3 regions of the Thermosipho affectus genome follow, and region 2 is predicted to be linked to each of the others. Evidence: predicted binding sites of a transcription regulator. Region 2 holds the regulator's gene; each other region holds the start of a gene.

Region 1 (2,279 bases), on a different contig from region 2:
GCTTGAATAGCTGCTCCAACTGCAACAGCTTCATCGGGGTTTACTCCTTTATTCGGTTCTTTTCCAAAAATTTCTTTGATAAAGTTTTGTACCATAGGTACTCTTGTCATTCCGCCAACCAATATTATTTCATCAATATCTTCTGGTCTAAGTTTTGCGTCTGATAAAGCTTGTTCTATAGGTTTTCTCGTCATTTCTACTAGATCTCTAGTAAGAGATTCAAACATCGAACGTGTTAGTCTCATTTCAAGATGCAACGGACCTTCTGCGGTAGCTGTTATGTAAGGAAGACTTATATCTGTTTCTAACTTACTTGAAAGCTCAATTTTTGCTTTTTCAGCTGCATCTCTTAACCTTTGTAATGCTTGTTTGTCTTCTCTAAGGTCAACACCATGTTGTTTTTTGAATTCTTCAGCTAACCAGTCAATTATTTTTTGATCAAAGTCGTCTCCTCCAAGATGGTTATTACCAGATGTTGCGATTACTTGAATAACTCCATCCCCTATTTCAAGGATCGAAACGTCAAATGTACCTCCACCTAAGTCGTATACCAAAACTTTTTTTTCTTTTCCTTTTTTGTCGAGACCATACGCAAGTGCAGCGGCTGTAGGTTCGTTTATTATTCTTAAGACTTCAAAACCAGCTATTCTTCCAGCGTCTTTTGTTGCTTGCCTTTGTGCATCGTTAAAATATGCAGGACATGTGATTACCGCTTTTTTTATTTCGCCACCCAAATATTCTTCAGCATCTCTTTTTAACTTTTTTAATACAAATGCACTAATCTCTTGTGGGGTGTATTCCTTGTCGTCGATTTTTACTTTGTAATCTGTTCCCATTTTCCTTTTAATTGATTTTATAGTCCTATCAGAATTCAAGATTAATTGTCTTTTGGCAGGTTCGCCAACCAATATTTCACCCGATTTACTAAAAGCGACTATTGATGGTGTAGTTCTTGTACCTTCAGCATTTGGAATAACCTCAACATTTGAATCTGGTTTCATCCATGCGATTACACTATTTGTTGTTCCCAAGTCTATACCTACAACGTATTCTTTCTTATTTGCCATTTTTCCACCTCCCAGTTTATATTATATGATATTAGCACTCTATTGTCAAGAGTGATAACACAAAATTCTAAAAAACAGGAAGGCTCATGAATAAATGCCTTCCTGCGTGTTAATTTGTTGTTTACTTAAAATTATAGCAAACGTAACTTTTAATTGTTATCGGTTGTTGAGGATAATTTTACTGCTGTACCATATGCTAATATTTCTGCGGCACCACTCATTACTGCAGCGCTGGAAAATCTTATTGACACTATAGCATCGGCTCCTAGCTTTTCTGCTTCGTCGATCATCCTTTCTATTGCTTTGTTTCTTGCTTCAGTCATCATTTCTGTATAGGATTTGATTTCACCACCGGCCAATGTTTTAAATGCTGCGGCTATGTCTTTCCCAAGATGTTTGGAATGTACTATGTTTCCCATGACTACTCCCAATATTTTTGTTATTTTGTACCCTGGAACTTTTTCCGTGGTAGATATTAACATAATGTTCTCCTCCTTTAATTTTTTACTTTAATTTTTTATAAATTTTATAATTTCATCAATAACTTTTGCATCAACATGATTTTCGATTAAGTATGCATTTGGTGTTTTTTCACCTGGTATAAATAAATGAGTTAATCCATTAAAGAGTATAATTTTGGTATTGTTAGTTAAGTGTTCTTTGAATATGTTGTAGTCTTTTAAAGTTACTTGATAATCATTTTTTCCAAAAAGTATTAAAGTTTTCACCTTTCCTAAGTATTTTAATGGGTTGTAGCTTCGTAAATCATACCAATATTTTGCTTTTGCGCCTAATACAAATTCGTCATTTGGTATTTTATTTTCTTTAAGCTCTTGTAGTTTCTGTAATATTTCATTACTTGTATTTTGGAGAAATTTTAATTGATCAGCTATTACATCTTCTAAATTTCTTGCAGGTGGGGCAAGCAATATTAATCCTGAAATATTATCATTTATTGTTGCAATGTATGGGGCTACATATGCACCAAGGCTATGTCCAAGTAGATATATCTCTTTGTAGTTATAATCCTTGAGTAATTTTATTGCTTTTAGAACATCGTTTATTATTTCTTCTTTAATTGTTATATTTTCATTTGCTTGATACAAAGTTCTTTTGTTATATCTTAATACTGCTATATTGTTACTTGACAAGGCATATGCTATATCTTTAAATATTTTGTTTGGTCCAATTGTTTCGTCCATATCTTGTGGC
Region 2 (2,279 bases):
TTACCATAACTAAAGCAAAATGGTATACATTTTTTGTATATCTTGCCCAATTGCCTGGGTATCTTTCTGTGGCGTATTTAATAGAAAAATGGGGAAGGAAAAAGACTTTATCCGTGTATTTTATAGGAATGGGACTTTCTTCGTTTTTCCTATTTCTTGCCTCTGGAAATATTACGTTTTTGTTTGTTGTTTTAGTTCTTTCGTTCTTTACTTTAGGAGTCTGGGGATTAGTATATGCGTACACCCCAGAGTTATTTCCCACCTCATTTAGAGGTACTGCAAATGGAGTAGCAGGTGTAATGGCAAGAGTTGCTGGAATAATAGCACCATACTTTACGGGATACTTTGTTGATAAATCCATAGTTGCCGCGCTTTCATATACTGCGATATTTTCAATTATTACAGGTCTATTAGTATTGATTCTTGGTGTGGAAACTAAAGATAAGCCAGTTGGATAATTTTGGGCATCTTATGATGCCCATTTTTTGTTTAATTGACTGTTCAATTTTTTTATGTTATACTATTATCAGACAAAGTATGAGAGTGATAATTCCTCTGATAAAGAGGTGAAAATATGAAAGATTTGTCCGATAGACAAAAGAAAATTCTATATTGTTTAGTTAGAGAGTATGTAAAATCTGGTATTCCAGTAAGTTCCCAAAAAGTTTTAGAAACAACGAATTTAGAGTGGAGTGGGGCAACTGTTAGAAACGACATGAGAAAGTTGGATTATTTAGGATATGTTTTTCAACCCCATACTTCTGCGGGACGTATTCCTACGGACAAGGGGTTGAAGTTTTATGTAAATGAAGTGTTAAAGGTGAGAAAGGAGACAAAAAAGGTAGGTTCTTCGATAGATATTAGAACGGACTTTCCGATAGGTGATTTGGATAAAGTCATACGAGGTGCTGCAAAGCTTTTATCAAATACTTTAAAGGCCTTTGTTATTATAGAAAAACCTAATCCCATGAATCTCAGAATTAGAAGGATTGTCCTAACTCCAGTTACAAAGACATTTTCCATTGTGAACATTATTACTGAATTGGGACTTACTTCTGTTCTTCCTATACAACATTCCGAAATTTCTAATATATTGGAAATTGAAAAGTTTTTGAATAAAAGTCTTGATGGAATACTTTTGAGTGATTTTAAATTAAAATTAAAAGAAGTGGTTGAAAAGTTTTCATGGGTTGGTGGTAGATTAAAAGAATTTATAGAACTTTCTGAAAGAATTGCGTCTGAAAAATACGATGAATATATTATTGAAGGAGTATTTAATCTTGTGAATGCGAAGAAATTTGGTGAAGATAAATTAAGAGAAATTGTAAAAATTTCTACAAATTCTGAATTTTACCCGCAAATTTTTTCACTAGGTGAAGGAATATACGTAGGAAAGGAACATAATATAAGAAATTTTGAGCAATATGCAGTTTTGATAATGCCTTATTTTGTCTTTGAGCGAGAAGTGGGGAGAATTGCCGTAATTTTTGATAAATTTAGTGATTACTCTAAGGTATTTGATAGTGTGGAATATGTGGTAAACAGACTTACTGAATATTTTACTATTGTTGCAAGAAATGTTGAATAATTGGAGGTGATTGAAGTGGAAAAAGAAATGAAAAATGAAATAAAGAATGAAGAAAAGAAAGAAGAAAGGAAAGAAGTGGCAAAAGAGAAAAAAACACCAGAGAAAATTGTGGAAGAACAAAAAGAAAAAATAAAGAAATTAGAGTTACAGTTAAAAGAATTTGAAAATTATGCACGTGTATTAAAATCTCAATTTGAAAATTACAAAAAAGATGTACTCAAAGAAAAAGAACAAATAGCAGTTTCAACGATGGGAAGGATTTTGGAAAGATTTTTGCCAATTTTAGATGATTTTAAAAGATCATTTTCGAATGCAAATGATGAAGAAAGAAATACACAATTTTACAAGGCAATTGAATTGATTTATAAGAATTTATTTAAATTGTTGGAAGGTTTTGGACTTGAAGAAGTTAAAGTAGGTAATAAATTTGATCCATTTGAACATGAAGCAGTAGAAAGAGTTGAAGATGAGGAAAAAGAAGAATATTCTATTGTAGAAGTTGTGGAGGATGGGTATAAATTTAAAGGAAGGATTTTAAAACCTGCAAAGGTTAAGGTCTCGGTAAAGCCTAGGAGGTGACTTTATGGCAAAAAAAGATTATTATGAAATTCTTGGCGTTTCAAGGAACGCATCCCAAGATGAAATAAGACAAGCGTATAAGAAGCTTATAAAAAAATGGCATCCTGATAGA
Region 3 (2,279 bases), on a different contig from region 2:
GATTGATAATTTCTGTTTACTACAGATTGTGTATTTTTGTGTAGTTTTTTTACAGAGGTTTTTTTAAAATAGTGTAATTTAACATACAAATTAAACACTGCATCACCAATATACGCAAGTGTGTCTGTAGAAAGTTCGTTTGTGTTTACATTAGGTTTAATTCTTGAAAAGATATCCAAGTTTTCTCCCCCTTACTACTATTCTAACACAGAATTTTAGTATGGTATAATACTTGAGATGCAAAAAGTGCAATCAAAAGTTAAGAAGGTGGTGTTTGTAATGAGAAAATTTATGTATATTATGGAGATCGTATTTTTTGTTTTGTTTTTTTGGTTGTTGAAAAATAATATTTTATTAAAATGGATTTTTATATTTGGAATTAGTTTGTTTTTATCACTTTTCTTCGGAAGATTCTATTGTGGCTTTATATGCCCAATTAACACAATATTTAAGCCTATAAACTTTATTTATAAGAAATTGAATATAAAAAGATTCAAAGCGCCTAAGATCAATATATTAAGGTATGTTATGCTTGTTGCTTTTATTATGTTGTTTGTTGGAACAAGGCTTTTAAAAGTAAAATTAAACGTTTTGTTGTACGTTATTGGATTTGCCACGCTTATTACCTTGTTTTTTGAAGAAGAATTTTGGCACAAAAAGTTGTGCCCGTACGGTACTTTACTAACTGTAGGTGGAAAGGTAGCACCTTTAAAATTAACAATAGATGAGAAAAAATGTGTAAGTTGTGGAATGTGTCAAAAGGTTTGTCCTACAAATAAAAATTAAGCATATTGACTAAATGTTTAAAATATGATAAATTATACTTGGTTAGGGGCCGTAGCTCAATTGGGAGAGCGCTACCATGGCACGGTAGAGGCAGTGGGTTCGAATCCCATCGGCTCCACCAGAAGGGAGGCTAGATGCCTCCCTTCCTTTTTTTTGTTATGTAAAAGTGAGAAATACAAAGAAATATGCACTTATTTAAAAATAATATTTGTTAGTTTCTTATATTTGTCCAAAATAGAGCTTAACATTTTCGATATTTTTGGTAAACTAAAATTAGCAGTCAACGCTTAAGAGTGACAATAAAATTTTGAAAGGGGGTAAGGATATGAAAGTTAAACCACTTGGTTCAAGACTTTTGATAAAGCCAATTCAAGAGGAGAAAAGAACAGAAGGAGGAATTGTACTTCCTGACACAGCTAAGGAAAAACCCATGAAAGCAGAGGTTGTTGCTGTGGGTAATTTGGAAGATTCGGATGTTGATATTGTAGTTGGTGATAAGGTAATCTTTTCTAAGTATTCCGGAACAGAAATAAAGATTGAGGACGAAGAGTACATTATCATCGATGTTGAAGATATTTTAGCAAAAATAGAAGACTAATGAGGAGGTGACACGAATGGCAAAAATGTTAAGATTTAGTGAAGAAGCAAGAAGAGCTCTTGAAAGAGGTGTTGATGCTGTTGCAGATGCAGTAAAAATTACATTAGGTCCAAAAGGAAGAAACGTAGTTATTGAAAAATCTTGGGGAAGTCCAACTATTACAAATGACGGTGTTTCAATTGCAAAAGAAATAGAACTTGAGGATAAATTTGAAAATCTTGGTGCACAACTTGTTAAAGAGGTTGCAAGTAAAACAAACGATGTAGCAGGTGACGGTACAACAACAGCTACTGTATTGGCTCAAGCGATGATTAAAGAGGGAATTAAAAATGTAACAGCTGGTGCAAATCCAATTCTTGTGAAAAAGGGTATTGATAAAGCGGTTACAGCAGCGGTTGAAGAAATTAAAAAGATTTCAAAGAGCTTGTCTAGTTCTAATGATATAGCACATGTTGCATCCATTAGTGCAAATAGTGAAGAAATTGGAAAATTGATTGCAGAGGCAATGGAAAAAGTAGGAGAAGATGGAGTAATTACAGTTGAAGATAGCAAATCAATTGAAACATTTGTTGAGTTTACAGAAGGTATGCAATTTGATAGAGGTTACGTTTCTCCATATTTTGTTACAGACCCTGAGAAGATGGAAGTTGTTTACAATGAACCATTTATTCTCATTACGGACAGGAAACTTTCCAATATCAAGCCATTGATTCCAATCCTTGAAAAGGTTGCTCAAACTGGTAAACCATTAGTAATTATTGCTGAAGATGTTGAAGGAGAAGCATTAACAACATTGGTCTTAAACAAACTTAAAGGCACATTGAATACCGTAGCTGTAAAAGCACCTGGATTTGGTGACAGAAGGAAGGCAATGCTTCAAGATATTGCAATTCTT

What was found. Region 2 encodes HrcA, which represses chaperone genes, less so after heat shock. Its sites were predicted from a motif close to ATTAGCACTCNNANNNTNNGAGTGCTAAT; they were not measured.
Region 1: a site for HrcA is predicted at 1,098-1,126, ahead of dnaK (molecular chaperone DnaK). Genes of this name have one in related genera too.
Region 3: a site for HrcA is predicted at 1,059-1,087, ahead of groES (co-chaperone GroES). Genes of this name have one in related genera too.

The regions. Positions count from the first base shown of each region.
Region 1 is NZ_LBFC01000021.1:50,456-52,734, forward strand. It holds gene dnaK (molecular chaperone DnaK) at 1-1,067, opposite strand, end outside; gene XJ44_RS06465 (YbjQ family protein) at 1,217-1,549, opposite strand; gene estD (esterase EstD) at 1,577-2,279, opposite strand, start outside.
Region 2 is NZ_LBFC01000006.1:21,830-24,108, reverse strand. It holds gene XJ44_RS01615 (MFS transporter) at 1-458, shown strand, start outside; gene hrcA (heat-inducible transcriptional repressor HrcA) at 575-1,588, shown strand; gene XJ44_RS01605 (nucleotide exchange factor GrpE) at 1,616-2,167, shown strand; gene dnaJ (molecular chaperone DnaJ) at 2,172-2,279, shown strand, end outside.
Region 3 is NZ_LBFC01000005.1:44,070-46,348, reverse strand. It holds gene XJ44_RS01425 (Mini-ribonuclease 3) at 1-179, opposite strand, end outside; gene XJ44_RS01420 (4Fe-4S binding protein) at 280-786, shown strand; tRNA gene XJ44_RS01415 (tRNA-Ala) at 832-907, shown strand; gene groES (co-chaperone GroES) at 1,112-1,384, shown strand; gene groL (chaperonin GroEL) at 1,401-2,279, shown strand, end outside.